Regions from separate parts of the Mesorhizobium sp. GW821-FHT07A06 genome, predicted to be linked through region 3. Evidence: predicted binding sites of a transcription regulator. Region 3 holds the regulator's gene; each other region holds the start of a gene.

Region 1 (4,968 bases), on a different contig from region 3:
AGCGGCCGATCGCGTCATCGGCCTCCGGCGCCCGGCCGGCCATCATCTGGAAGGAGTGCAGCATGCCGTCGAAGACATCGAGGCGCGTCTCGATGCCCGCCTGCCGTGCGCGCTCGGCGAACATGCGGCTTTCGTCGACCAGCGCCTCGTCGGCACCGGCCTGCAGGAACACTGGCGGAAAGCCGCTCAAGTCGGCGTAGAGCGCGCTGACCTCCGGATCGAGCCGGTCGCGGTCGCCGATGAAGTTGGTCACCAGCCAGTCGACGGCCTCCCTGGCGAAGGCCGGATCCTTCTTCCGGTTGGTCTCGTAGCTGGCGCCGGTCAGTGCCATGTCGAACCAGCCGGAGATGATCAGCGTGGCGGCTGGCAACGGCCGGCCTTGCGAACGCAGCCGCTGCAGCACGCCATAGGTCAGCACCGCTCCGCAGGAATCGCCGGCAAGCGCGATCGATTTTGCGTCGACGCCCTGGTCGATGAGCCAGTTCCAGGCGGCCATCGCCGCCTCGAGCTGCGCCGGGTGCTTGGCCTGATGCGCCAGTGGATAATCGTAGGCCAGTGCCCGGCAGCCGACGGCCTTGGCCAGATGGCCGACCAGCTTGCGGTGCGTGTAGATCGAACCGCCGATGAAGCCGCCGCCATGGGCGTAGAACAGCACGCGCCGCGCGTCGGCGTCCTTCGGCACGATCCACAGCGCCGGCACGCCGCCGGCATCCACCTCGCTATAGTCGACACCGCCCGGCTCGCCGGTCAGCGCCGTCCAATGCGTGTCGTTGTAGTCGATGATCGCCTGCGGGCTGGTCAGCTTGCCCGCATTGGCTGCGATCGCCGCGTAGTGGTTCCTGTTTGCCTCGCTCTCAGTGCTCGCCATGATGGTCTCCCGGGGTTGCCGATCGCCGACTGCGACCTTCGAGAAGCAGAGACGGACGGGCGGGCAAAAAGGATACGCCGCCGATGCTTTTTCCCGAAGTTCGGCTAAGCCTCGCCTCTGAACATGGCCGCGTGGCGTTGGGCGAATTCGACGAACGGCGTCGGCCGCACGCCGAACATGTCGTGAGTCGCCAGATGCACCCGCGATTTCGGCCGCCGCAGCCGCTCGGCCAGTTGCTCGTCCAGCGCATCGGCGAAACCGGCCGGAATGCCGGCGGCCAGCAAATTGCGCCGCCGCTCCGCGGGGCTGATATCGACATAGCGGACCGGCTTGCCGATCGCCTGCGATATGCGCGCCGCGATGCCGGTCATGGTCAGCGCTTCCGGTCCGGTCATGTCGAGGCTCTCGCCTTCATGGCCGCCATCGCGCAGCAGCCGGAAGGCTACCTTGGCGATATCCTCGACGTCGACGGGCGACAGTTCGGTGTCGCCGAGCGCGAGGTGGAAAGCCCCCTCGGCGGCAATGGTCGGCGCGTCGCGCAGGTACACCTGCATGAACTGGCTGGGGCGCAGATGCGTCCAGGCCATGCCGGCCGCTTCCAGATAGCGCTCGACCTCCTCATGCATGCGCGTGAAGCGGAACTTCGTGGCGTCGTAGCCGATGTTGGATTCGGCACCGGAGAACTTCACCACATGCGCGACACCGGCCTGCCGGCAGGCATCGATGAAACGGCACTGCGTCTCCCTCATGTCTTCGGCGGCGGTCGAAATCATCAGGACGCGGTCGACGCCGTCGAGTGCCGCGCCCAGCGTTTCCGCCCGGCGCATGTCGCCCTCGACCAGTTCGACGCCGGCAAGTCCGCCGAGCCCCGCCATGGACGCCCGCTTCGGGTCGCGAACCAGCGCCCTCACCTCGTGTTTTTGCCGCGCGAACTCGCGCACGATCGCTTTGCCGTTCAGGCCCGTGGCGCCTGTCACCAGGATCATCGTCTTCTCCGTCTGGGATTGAGGCGGCCGCCACGCCGGCAACCGCACCTTGAAGACGAACAGGCGAGGGCAAAGGATTCTGGCCAAACGGTTTTTTTAGGAACCTCGCCGTACCCGATCACCGCGCCGGGGCGTAGCGGTTGACCACCATGCCGCAGGCATAGGCCTTCGAGCCGAGCAGGAGCAGGTTCTGGAAACCGCCCTGCTCGAAAATGCGGCGTCCCGCACCCAGCACCGCCGGGTTGATGAACAGCTGGAACTCGTCGACCAGCCCGGCCGCGATCAGCGCCGACGCAAAGCCGGCACCACCGAAGACGGCCATGTCGCCGCCCTCGCCCGCCTTCAGCGCGGATACTTCGCGCGGCAGGTCGCCGCTGACCACCGTCGTGCGCTCCCAGCGCGAGGTTTTCAGCCTGCCGCTCGGCACCACCTTCCGGGCCTCCACGATGCGCTGGGCGAAGGCGTGGAACGGATCGGCCGGAAACCTCTTCGCCGCATTGCCCCAATGGGTCAGATACCCCTCCTCGGCCATCTTGCGGCTGAGCAGGATTGTGTCGATCCCGGCGAAGATGGTGTTGAAGTCGCGCTTCAGCTCCTCGTCCCAGGCGCTGTCGTCGCCCCATTCCCAGAGCTGCCAGCCATGATCCTCATAGGCGCCGACGAAACCGTCGACCGACATCTGCATCTGAAGGATGAGCTTCTTCATCGTCGTCTCCCCGCGGGATCAAAAGAAAATTGCTTTACTTTTGGAACCATTGACGCGAGCCAAAAATGATGTCAATAGTAAAGTGATTTAAAAATGGAAGCATAGAGATGTCGACGCGTGAAAGATCCGGCTGTCCGATCAGCCTGTCGCTGGAACTGCTCGGCGACCGCTGGACGCTGCTCATCATCCGCGACCTGGCCTTCGCCGGAAAAAGGCATTTTCGCGAGTTCCTGCAGTCCGATGAGGGCATCTCCTCGCGCACGCTGGCGGAGCGGTTGCAGACGCTGCAGGACGAAGGCATCCTCACCCGCAGCGACGACCCGAGCCATGGGTTGAAGGCGATCTACCGGCTGACCGAGGCCGGCATCGACCTTTTGCCGGTGCTGGCCACGCTCGGCGCCTGGGGCAGCAAGCACCGCAAGGCCGACGGCCACCTGGCCCGGATTGCCGACGAACTGGCGGTCGGCGGCGAGCCGGCGCTGGAACGGATGAAGGCCGCGCTGCGGGCCGAGCATATTGTCTAGGCGCCGCCCCTCCTTCCCTCATCGGAACGGGTTTCAGCAAACGGTTTCCCTTGACAGAAATCACCTTTTGTTCTCTATTCGTTCGCATCTATCAGCAACTGCGGATGAGCGGTCGGGATGGAAACGACAGCCACCATCCTGCATGCCGATCTCGACGCGTTCTATGCCTCGGTCGAGCAGCTGCTCGATCCATCGCTGCGCGGCAAGCCGATCGCGGTCGGCGGCGGTGTGGTGCTCGCCGCCTCCTATGAAGCGCGCGCCTTTGGTGTGCGTGGCGGCATGCCGGGGCGCAAGGCCCGCGAGCTTTGCCCGCAACTGATCTTCGTCGGCGGCAATTTCAGCCACTACCAGCGGCTGGGCGACGCGGCGATCAAGGTGCTCGACGATTTCACGCCGGTGGTCGAGCGCATTTCCATCGACGAGGCCTTCGCCGATGTCGCCGGCTGCACGCATCTGTTCGGGCAACCGGCAGAGATCGCCACGGCGATCCGCCACCGCGTGCGCACGGAACTTGGCCTGCCGATCTCGATCGGCGTGGCCCGCACCAAGCATCTGGCCAAGATCGCCTCGCAGGTCGCCAAGCCCGACGGGCTGGTGGTGGTCGATCCCGGCACCGAGCTCGCCTTCCTGCATGATTTGCCGGTTTCCCTGATGTGGGGCGTCGGCCCGGCGACCAAAGCGCGGCTGGCCGAGATCGGCGTGGAGACCATCGGCCAGCTGGCCAGGACGCATAGCGGCGCGCTGACGCGGCTGCTCGGCCCCGCCGCCGGCGAAAAGCTTGCCGCCCTGTCGTGGAATCGCGATCCGAGAAAACTGGAGACCAGGCGCCGGGCACACTCGGCAGGCGCGCAATCGGCGCTTGGCCAGAAACCCGCCGTGGCGCGGGTGATCGTGCCCACCTTGCTCCACCTGGCCGACCGCGTCGCCAGCCGCCTGCGCGCCAAGGCGCGGCCCGGCCGCACGGTGACGGTGCGCGTGCGCTTTGCCGATCTCAGCGCCGTCACGCGCTCGATCACGCTAAAGCAGCCGATCTCCGCGACCACCATGCTGGCCGAGATCGCACAGGACCTGGTGCGCGGCGTGCTCGCCGATCATCCCCGGGAAAAGACGATCTCGCTGCTGGCGATCTCGGTTTCGCATCTGGAGGAGAGCGCCGAACTGCAGCTCGACCTGCCGCTCGGCCTCGCCGACGAGAAGCGCCGGCCGGGCAGCAAAAAAGGCCTTGCCCGCTTCGGCGCCGACCGCGCCATCGACAAGATCCGCGAGCGCTTCGGCAAACAGGCCGTCGGCTACGGCACCGTGGCGTTGGAAGCGGCGCGCTCCGTGCCCGACGAATTCAGGGAACTGGCGGAGAAGGAACTGTGAGCAGAAGAAAGCTCCAACGTCAGCTACGGTAGGTGGCCGACGCTAGATGTCAGCAATCTCAAAACTACATAGTTAGCAGTATTTGATCTCCTGAGCGATGAGGCGGAGAAAGCGCATCGGCGACCTTGGGAGTTGCGGCATAATTCGCGCCATTGAATGTTGAGTAGATTAAACGACCAGTAAATTCATATAGAAGAGAGATCGCAAGCCAAACGGATTGTTCGCCAAATTCCGCTAAGCTACCAAACTCTGATGAGGTAGCAAAAATTCCATGTTCGACAATCAAAATCGCGTCAATAGCACTATTATCAACTAATTTCTGCCTGACAATATCTGCACGCGACCATCCCTTGAAACCAATAGCTATAAAAGGAATGCGAGGCGATGGTCGAGATCCTATTATTAAGCCAGAGGGAGAGCTCCTTTTTATTTTTGAAAGCGAGTTCGCAGTGTGAATAACTTCTTTCCATTGCGCCTGTATATCGGATTTTATTTCGAGGGTCGCGGCAACAGTTTCAG
Region 2 (4,968 bases), on a different contig from region 3:
GCCGCTGAATTTCTCGATCGCCTGCTCGATCGCCTGCTGCACCGAAGGCTGGTCGGCCTGGTGCTGCCAGCCGGCGAAAAGGCTGCCGTCATATTCGATGTCGAGGCGAAAACGCGGCATGCCGGGCAGCTATACGCTCTTGCCTAAGCGGCGAGAGCGGTGAAGGCGGAAGCGTAGACCAGCCTGCCGGCTTCCGGAGCGTCGCCCCAGGCCAGCGCTTGCAGCGCCTCGCCCTGGTATTCGCTCTCGAATTTTTCGGCCCGCGCATGGCTATAGCCGAAACGGCCATAATAGGCCGGGTCGCCCAGCACCACGGCCAGCGTCTCGCCGGCATCCCTCAGGCGGATATGCGCCTCTCGGATCAGCGCGCCACCAATGCCGCTGCCATGGAACGAAGGCTCCACCGCCAGCGGCGCCAGGGCCACGGCCGCGAGGCTCTTGCCGCCATTCTGGACGAAGAGCCTTGAAAACAGGATATGGCCGACCACCTGGCCTTCTTCTTCGGCCACCAGCTCGACCACGGCGTCGCCGCCGGTCACCAGCGCGTCGACCAAGCCGGCCTCCGCCTGCTGGCCGAAAGCGTGTTCCTCGACGAGGCGGATGGCCTCGCGATCCCGCGGCGTCGCCGCGCGTATCGACATCATGCTCATGAGAACTTCATTCCTTTTACGATCTTGGCTCCGCGCAGGAATTCCGACGCGGCGGCGGGCTTTCCGCCCGCACGTTGAACTTCGACCAGTCTGATCGCGCCTGTTCCGCAGGCGACCGTCAGCCGGTCATCGAGAATTCCTCCCGACTCGCCCAGATCTTCCGAAAGCGACCGGCCTTCGGACAGCGTCGAGCGAAGCAGTTTCAGCCGTTCCATGCGGCCGCCAATGTCAATTTCAGACCAGGCGCCGGGAAAGGGCGACAGGCCACGAAGACGGTTATGGACCTCGACGGCAGGCCGTGTCCAATCCACGCGCGTCTCGAATTTATCGATTTTTCTGGCGTAAGTCACCCCGTCCGCCGCTTGCGCGGTAAATGTCAGGGTGTTCTCTTCCAGCCGCGCCAGCGCTTCCACCATCAGGGAGGCACCGACACTCATCAACCGATCATGCAGATCGCCGGCTGTCATATCGGGTTCGATAGCGCATTTTTCAAGCAATCCCACCGGGCCGGTGTCGAGCCCCTCTTCCATGCGCATCACCATCATGCCGCTTTCCAGGTCTCCCGCCATGATGGCGCGCTGGATGGGAGCGGCACCGCGCCAGCGCGGCAAGATCGATGCGTGGCCGTTGATGCAGCCAAGCCGGGGCGCGTCGAGAACAGCCTTGGGCAGCAGCAATCCATAGGCGACGACCGCGGCGATATCCGCCTGCAAGTCACGGAAAGCGGTCTGTTCGGCCTCGGCCTTGAGAGAGGTCGGCGTGCGTACCGCGATGCCCAGCCGCTCCGCTTCGCGCTGCACCGGCGACGGCGTCAACCCCAACCCGCGCCGGCCGGCGGCGCGAGGCGGCTGCGTGTAGACGGCGGAAATCTCATGTCCGGCCTCGGCAATCGCGCGCAGCGTCGGCACCGAAAATTCCGGCGTGCCCATGAAGATGACGCGAAGGGGCATTCCCCTATCCCACCAGCTTGCCCGGCGCCTTGTCCTTGGCGAGCTTCTTGAATTTCTTCACCACCATGTCGCGCTTCAGCTTCGAGATGTGGTCGATGAACAGCACCCCGTTGAGATGGTCGATCTCGTGCTGCAGGCAGGTCGCCATCAGACCCTCGGCCTCCATCTCCTGCAGTTTGCCGTCGCGGTCGAGATATTTCACCCGAACGGAAGCCGGGCGTTCGACCTCGGCGTAATAGTCGGGGATGGACAGGCAGCCTTCCTCGTAGACGGAGCGCTGATCGGCGCTTTCGAGGATCTCCGGATTGATGAAGACATGCGGTGCCGGCGTTTCGTCTTCCTTGGCAAGGTCGATTACCAGCATGCGCAACGGCTCGCCGATCTGGATTGCCGCCAGCCCGATGCCGGGCGCGTCATACATTGTCGCCAGCATGTCGTCGGCCAGTTTGCGCAAGGGCGCGTCCACGCGCTCCACGGGCTTCGAAACCTGGCGCAGGATGGGATCGGGAAGGATGATGAGCGGCTTGATCGGCATGGCGTCCCACGTAAGACGTCCAGCGAAAAGCGTCAACCGTTGGACCTGAGTCTCGTTCACGTTTTGATCTGTGCCAGCCCCACGAATCGGCTATGCTGTCCACATGAATGATCTGAGCACCATCCTTTCGCAGCCCGTCGCCCGGCTCGGCGCCTCGACAATCACGCTCGGCCACGCTCTGGCCTTCGGCGCCTTGTTGTTTTTCGGCCTGTTCGTGGCTCTGGTCGTCGCGCTGTGGCGGTCGGCCAAGGCGCGTGCCGTCGCGGCCGCGGAAGCCGCCGACCATGCCCGCGACGCCGAGGCGCGGATGGCCGGCATATTGCAAAGCCAGGCTGAGATGCAGGGCCGCATGGGCGCCATCGCCGAAGTGTTCGGCGCGCGTCAGGCGGAGTTGACGCAGTCGATCGGCCAGCGCCTCGACGCCATGACCGGCCGCATCGGCCAGACCATGACCGAGCAGACCAAATCCACGCATGAGAGCCTGGCCAAACTGCAGGAACGGCTGGCGGTCATCGATACCGCGCAAGGCAACATCCAGTCGCTTGCCGGCCAGGTCGTGCAGCTCCAGGCCATCCTTTCCAACAAGCAGACGCGTGGCGCCTTCGGCCAGTCGCGCATGGAGGCGATCGTCGCCGACGGCCTGCCGATGGGCGCGTATGAATTCCAGGCGACGCTGTCGAACGGCAGCCGGCCCGATTGCCTGGTCAAGATGCCGAACGGCGCGCCCTCGCTGGCCATCGATGCCAAGTTTCCCCTGGAAGCCTGGAATGCCATCCGCGCCGCCGATGGCGCCGACCTGCAGAAGGTCGCGTCCCAGGCCTTCCGCCGCGACATCGAGATCCATGTCCGCGATATTTCGGAGAAGTATCTTATCCAGGGCGAAACGCAGGACACCGCCTTCATGTTCGTGCCGTCGGAATCGGTGTTCGCCGAGATTCACGAGAATTTCGAGGCGATCGTCCACAAGGCGCACCGCGCCCGCGTTGTCATCGTCTCGCCGTCGCTGCTGATGCTGTCGATCCAGGTCATCCAGGCGATCCTCAAGGACGCCCGCATGCGCGAACAGGCGCATCTGATCCAGGGCGAAGTGATCCGGCTGATGGAAGATGTCGCGCGCGTCGACGAGCGCGTGCGCAAGCTGCAGGGCCATTTCGGCCAGTCGGCCAAGGATATCGAGGACATCCTCGTCTCGACATCGAAAGTGACCAAGCGCGGCCAGAAGATCGAGGCGCTGGAGTTCGGTGCGCAGGCCGAAGGCGATGCAGGCCCGGAGACGCCGTCCCGGGCACCGGCCGCGAAACTCGACCCCGGCCCGCGCGTTGCCGATTCTAAGACCGGGCAGCTCAGGCTGCGGGTCGTCGAAGGCGACGACTGAGCGGATTGTTTGATCTTGACGCAATTCCCCGGGGAAAGCGCTACGCGCTTTTCCCAGGAAGACCGCCCACACCTTTCCTGGAATTGCGTTAGGCCACGGCGACGATGACGTGGGCCTGAATCTTGGCGGCAACCGCACCGCTGCCATGCCTGGCCGCGATCGCTGACGCGGCATGGTCCGTTGCGGCGTCGAGTTTTCCCGGATCCCTGGCCTCGATTTCGGTGCGAAGCACCGTTCCCTGGCAATACGCAAGCGCCGGAATGCGCGGCGAGGGCGCGCGGCTCTGTTCGGCCCTCGTCTCGATCGCCACACCGGAGAAACCCGCCTCCTCAAGGTCTCCGCGGATCAATGCCGTATCGTGGTAGCCGTGCGGCGTGCGGGCCAGAAAGCGTGGTGGATCGCTGGGAAAGATCCTGGCCAGGGCATTCGTCACATCATCGGCAAACACATTCTCTTCGATGCGATCCCATACGTTGAACAGAAAGTGTCCGCCCGGCTTCAGCACCCGCCTTGCCTCGCGGTAGGCGGAGGGGCGGCTGGGAAAGAACATCGCGCCGAACTGGCAGCAAACGAGATCGAAGGTCGCATCTTCAAACGGCAGCGCCATGGCATCGGCCTGGCGCCATTGGATGCGGCTGTCGGGAGCTTGTCGCGAAGCGGCATAGTCGAGCATCGGCTGGTTGAGGTCGGTAACGACATAGCTTGCGTCAGGAGACAGTCTTGGCGCCAATGCGCGGGTGACAACCCCGGTGCCCGCGGCGACTTCCAAAACGGCGCTCGGCGAAAAGGATGCCGCTCGTTGTGCAAGATCCGCGGCGAACGGCTCGAAAATCAACGGCACCATATAGCGGTCGTAGTTTTCCGGGATCGAGCCGGCAAACAACTTGTCCGTTTCCAACATGGCTATCACCCGCCTGTTTGATGTCGAGCCAGGCTAGCACATAATTGTTGTCCTGGGCGGCTTTCGGCGCGGAGGCAGGTGCTACTGCTCTTCCACGATGCTTATTCCTTCGAATTCCGGAAGCCAGTGCAGAGCCGATCGATGCCACTTCTGTTGTGTCGGGATCAGATCCTCGCGTTGCCGCGCGGTCCCCGCTCGGATCCCATAGATCTTCGGGCCGTAGCCGACAGACGTCGCATAAAGATGCGAGCCGCAATCGCCGCAAAATGCCTGGGCGCGCTTGGCGCCGCTCGATCCGGTCTTGATATAGATTTTTGGCGTGCCCCTGGGGATCCGGTAATGATCCTCGGGCGCGGGAACGGTGACGCGAAAGGCCGTACCGGTCAGTTGCTGGCAGTCCGTGCAGTGACAGATGGAGGTCTTTTCCGCGTCGACCTCCGCTTCATAGGTGATGGCACCGCAATGGCACGCGCCGTCGATCTTCATTGTTGCTCCTCCGAAATCGATCGGCTGATCTTAGCGGCGCCAGGCGGTGCGGCCAACGGTGCAGTGCTGGT
Region 3 (4,968 bases):
TGCCCTCGACAAAGCCATTGTCCGTCAGCGCTTTCTTGAACCCGGCTATGGCGGCGTTGAGCTGCGGATGCTCGCCGAAATTGGCGATGCCGATGCGAATCTGGTCGGCGGCGGCACTCCCCGCGCTGACCATCAATGCGCCTGCCAGGGCCAATCCCGACAGCCAAGCGGATTTCGACTTCAACATCATTTCCTCCCAGATTTGATCAGCGCCGCTCATCGGGACGGCAACTGCGGCGATCATGGTCAGTCCGTCGTCACCTGTCAAACATTATATATAATTCTTGCCATGGGCCACCATCATATATAATTTCCACATGCCCGACGATGGACGGATCGCGATGCAGGATCAGAACAACTCCACGAAAACCGAGGCTGCCTATCAGTTGCTGCGGCGCGATATCCTGACCACACGCCTCATGCCGGGCGCGCCGCTCAAGCTGAGCGCGCTGCGCGGTCAATACGGCGTCGGCTGGACACCGCTGCGTGAAGCCTTGTCTCGGCTTGAGGCTGAGCGCCTGGTTACGGCCATCAGCAATCGCGGCTTTGCCGTGGCTCCGGTGTCGCGGGCCGAACTCGAGGACCTGGCTCGCGCAAGGATGGTTGTGGAGATGCCGCTGTTCCTGGAATCGATCGGGAAAGGCGGCAGGGAATGGGAGGACGCGGTTGTCACCGCTCACTACCGCCTCTCCCGCTGCAAGACCGCGGTCGACGACCCCTCTGATGACGCGGTCGACCAATGGGACGAGAGCCACGAGGCCTTTCACGCGGCATTGCTGAGTGCCGCGACGTCCAACTGGCTGTTGCGCTTCCGCTCGACAATCGCCGATCAGTTGCGGCGGCATCATCGTTTTCTCGGACTGGCGCCGACATTGCGGGCGGCGGCCGGCCTCAAGCATGGCTATGGCGAGGCAATGGACGCCCTGCGCGAGGCGATCGCGATCGAGCATCACACCGCGATCATGGAAGCGGCCCTCGATCGCGATGTCGAGCGGGCGAAAGCGCTGATGACGGCGCATATCGGCTACACGCTGCATGTCTACGTTCACAGCGAGGACAGCGGCGCGAACAATTATACCGCACGCGCCGGCAGCCTGAAGGCAATTTCGGGATGACTTCATCGTTCTTTCTCTTGAGGCATGATCGTTGGCGTTTTGATTTCGTTTCGTTCCGCCAGGAAGGGATCGACCAACGACGCAAATCCAGCCTCTGGACGCCCTTGAGAAACCGATGCCAAGGTCCATCAAGAGGTAGGCCACAGGCGATTAACCAAAATGATTTCAATGCTCGCGTTGGCGGCGAAGGCGGTCGATCGCTGCGCACTGCCGGCGGCGGATAATTTCAGATGTCTTAACAAGTTCACTAAACTTTAAACAGTTGCGGAACACAACTGGAACAGATAGTGTTTGTTCTGGGTTTGTTTTTCGATTCCGATTCACACCCTTCGTTCAATGCCTGGGGGGCGCCATGCTGACGCGCAAGCAACATGAACTTCTGATGTTCATTCATGAACGGCTGAAGGAAAGCGGTATCCCACCCTCCTTTGACGAGATGAAGGAAGCGCTCGATCTCGCCTCCAAGTCAGGGATCCATCGCCTGATCACGGCGCTCGAGGAACGCGGCTTCATCCGCCGGCTGCCCAACCGGGCGCGGGCATTGGAAGTGCTGCGGCTGCCGGATTCGATCGCGCCAGGCCTCAACGCGGCAAAGAAATTCTCGCCTAGCGTCATTCAAGGCAGTCTTGGTCAGGGCGGCGTTGGCCGCCAGATCAAGCCGGCGCCGTCACGCTTGCCCTTTGCCGGGAATGACGACGACGCGGTCGCCGCCGTGTCGATCCCGGTGATGGGCCGTATCGCCGCCGGTGTGCCGATCGATGCCATCCAGCATCAGACGCATTCGATCTCAGTGCCGCCGGACATGATCATGGGTGGCGAACACTATGCGCTGGAGGTCAAGGGCGATTCGATGATCGAGGCCGGCATCTTCGATGGCGACACGGTCATTATCCGCAACGCCGATACGGCGAGCCCGGGCGAGATCGTCGTGGCGCTGGTCGACGAGGAGGAAGCGACCTTGAAGCGATTCCGCCGCAAGGGCGCTTCGATTGCCCTTGAAGCCGCCAACCCGGCCTACGAGACGCGCATTTTCGGGCCGGACAGGGTCAAGGTGCAAGGCAAGCTGGTCGGGCTGATCAGGCGCTACTGAGCAGGAGCGGCCGGCGTTTCGGGTTTTTGATAGGGCGGCAGTCCCCTCGCCTCACGCGAAAACTTTCGTTGTGCGTGCCAAGGCCGATACGGTCCGTCCACGGCGAAGCTGATGATTGGCGGACTGGTCGCCGATTGGCGGTCGAAGAAGACGGCGGCACTGCCCTTGCGTGCAAGTTGCCGTTTGGTGACGACGAGAACCAGCGGGTTGTGGCAGGCATCGTAGCCCGTCGCGTCATTGACAACGATCAGGTCGGCGAAGCCGCAGGCCTTCCAGGTAGCCTTGCGGTCTTCGACATGCGCGATGATCGCGCCAGACGGATGCCGGGCGAGACAGATGCCCTCCGTGCAATAAAACGGCGCCCCTGGCGGCAGATTGACGGCATCGGCAATATCGAATTGTCCCTCTGCCTTGTTGAACATCTCCGGTGCGACAATTGTTTCGGAGACCAGCGCGCGTTTCCAATTGTCGACGGTGAATTCGTTCGGGCGAGCCCGGCTGACCGCGAGTTCGCCACCGCCGATCGGCACCGCGACCAGGCGCGCGTCTTCCGAGATCAGCACATCCGGCGTGCGCGTATCCGACACCGTCAACAGGCCGGCGAGCGCGAATGGCACTGCCGCGAGCCGCAGCCATGTCGTCGCCATCGTTGCGATGACCAGTGCGATCGTCACCAGCAGCACCGAGTGCTGTGAAATCAGCCCGATCGCATCGACGGGGGAGCGTTCCGATATCCACGCCGATATGGCGATCATGGCCGTCAGCCCCTTGCCCATCACGTAGAGAAAGGGACCATCGGCACCAAAGGGCATCGCAAGAGAACTGAGAACAGCGAAAGGCATGACAATCAGAGAAACGATCGGCATGACGGCGAGATTGGCGAACAGGCTGAGCGGTGACACACGCTGGAAATGCCAGATGGCAAACAGCGCCGTGGCGCAGCCGGCAGTGATGGAGGTCATCGCCAACCCGCCCGTCGCCAGCAGGAATTTTCGCGTGAGAAAGCCCGGCAGGGACCGCTTTGGCGGCGGCGGTCTTGCCTTTCCCGCACGGTGATCCGCCCAGCCGGCATAGGCGCCGACCAGCGCGGCGGTCGCGGCGAAAGACATCTGGAAACTTGGACCGACCACCTCGTGCGGCGACACCACGATGACGGCGATTGCCGAGATGGCGAGGTTGCGCATGGTCAGCGCGGCGCGATCGAACAATACGGCAATCAACATTACCGCCAGCATGATGAAGCTGCGCTCGGCGGCAACGACCACGCCTGAGATGATGAGGTAGGCGGCGATCGACAACAGTGCCACGGCGGCCGCGTATTTCTTCACCGACCGACGCGCGGAAAAATCCGGGAACAGCGCGAAGGCACCGCGCAACAGCCCCATGATGGTGCCGGCGACCAGCGCCATATGCAGTCCGGAAATGGAGATGATGTGATAGATGCCGGTGCGCCGCATTGATTCGTTGATTTCATCGGGAATGCCGGCGCGCACGCCAACGATCAGCGCTGCCGCGATCTCGCCTTCGGCGCCGCCAACAACGCCCCTGATGTGGTCGGCGATGGCTTCGCGCGCATTTTCTATCCCTGAAAACAGGCGGGCCGACAGGGGCATCTCATTGTCGTCGGCGGAGATGATTCTTGGATTGCCAAGGAAGAAGCCGCTGCCACCGATGCCGGCAAAGTAGCTGTCGAACGAGAAATCGTAGCTGTCCGGCCGCACCGGACCTGTCGGCGGCAGCAGCTTCGCATAGCCCGATATCAGCGAGCCGGCTGTCATGTCGTCAGGTATCTTGCGCGCCGAGAGCCGCACCCTTTCCGGCGCGTAACGCAGTTTTGGCCGGGCCGTCGACGTCACATCTATGGTCAATCGGATGCGGCCGGTCTCCATGCGGTCGAGCGAGACGACACGGCCGGTCACTTGCGTCGAGATTTCCGAACCCAGCATCCGGGTGCCGGCCCGCCAGGTCTCGACCTTGGCGGCAAGCAGGCCCAACGCGCACATCAATGCCGCCATGAAGGCCAGATGGGTTTTCGGCCAGGAGCGCGAGACAAGCGCACAGATCACCATCAGCACGACGATCGCCACAGGCTTTGCAAAGTCAGGCTCCGCCGCCAGCGCGTAATAGCCGATCGCACCAGCGGCCAGGCAGACCGGCACCAGCAGGAAGGCGATGCCTCGGTCAAGTTCCAGCTCCGCTGCCGTCGTCACACTGTGGCGCAGGCGAGGCAAGGAGGCCTGGCCAATTTGCCGCCCGATACGCGCAATCCTGCCAGTGGCGGGCGGAATTTGTGCTGGGGTACCCCCTGGCAAAGGTTGGCTGCCGGAGCCGGGAACGAGAGGTGATGGCGGCAGCGAGGCCGGCGGCGGGATTGCAAACAGGGACCGTTCGCTGACGCCAACCACAGCGTCCTCGCCCTGATCCGAGCCCCGGCCACGTCCAGCCATCGGGTCTGCCCCTTGCACCCCTGACGCCCTATGCTACATGAACGCGCAACGCGCGAAAGTCCGCGCCGCCGCGCCCCGCTTCAGATGGTTTCCGAGAGTTTCATGTCCGACAAGGTCGTCACCCGTTTTGCCCCCTCGCCCACCGGTTACCTGCATATCGGAGGCGCGCGCACGGCACTGTTCAACTGGCTCTATGCCAAACATACCGCCGGCACGATGCTGCTGCGCATCGAGGACACCGATCGCGAGCGTTCGACCGATGCCGCGACGGCCGCCATCCTGGACGGCCTCACCTGGCTCGGTCTTGGCTGGGACG

The links. The regulator LexA, encoded in region 3, represses DNA repair genes until DNA is damaged. The targets are predictions, from matches to a motif close to TGTTCNNNNTGTGTTCNG.
Region 1: a site for LexA is predicted at 3,153-3,170, ahead of dinB (DNA polymerase IV). Genes of this name have one in related genera too.
Region 2: a site for LexA is predicted at 2,189-2,206, ahead of AC07SZ_RS12540 (DNA recombination protein RmuC). Genes of this name have one in related genera too.

What each region holds. Positions count from the first base shown of each region.
Region 1 covers NZ_JBWKRC010000002.1:783,885-788,852, forward strand. The annotation lists gene AC07SZ_RS09285 (alpha/beta hydrolase) at 1-868, opposite strand, end outside; gene AC07SZ_RS09290 (SDR family oxidoreductase) at 973-1,854, opposite strand; gene AC07SZ_RS09295 (dihydrofolate reductase family protein) at 1,973-2,560, opposite strand; gene AC07SZ_RS09300 (winged helix-turn-helix transcriptional regulator) at 2,668-3,084, shown strand; gene dinB (DNA polymerase IV) at 3,202-4,449, shown strand; gene AC07SZ_RS09310 (DUF6602 domain-containing protein) at 4,514-4,968, opposite strand, start outside.
Region 2 covers NZ_JBWKRC010000003.1:421,940-426,907, forward strand. The annotation lists gene truA (tRNA pseudouridine(38-40) synthase TruA) at 1-120, opposite strand, end outside; gene AC07SZ_RS12525 (GNAT family N-acetyltransferase) at 144-650, opposite strand; gene fmt (methionyl-tRNA formyltransferase) at 647-1,600, opposite strand; gene def (peptide deformylase) at 1,605-2,135, opposite strand; gene AC07SZ_RS12540 (DNA recombination protein RmuC) at 2,239-3,510, shown strand; gene AC07SZ_RS12545 (class I SAM-dependent methyltransferase) at 3,599-4,411, opposite strand; gene AC07SZ_RS12550 (GFA family protein) at 4,493-4,897, opposite strand.
Region 3 covers NZ_JBWKRC010000007.1:166,323-171,290, forward strand. The annotation lists gene AC07SZ_RS22685 (ABC transporter substrate-binding protein) at 1-187, opposite strand, end outside; gene AC07SZ_RS22690 (GntR family transcriptional regulator) at 342-1,115, shown strand; gene lexA (transcriptional repressor LexA) at 1,468-2,205, shown strand; gene AC07SZ_RS22700 (ComEC/Rec2 family competence protein) at 2,199-4,652, opposite strand; gene gltX (glutamate--tRNA ligase) at 4,755-4,968, shown strand, end outside.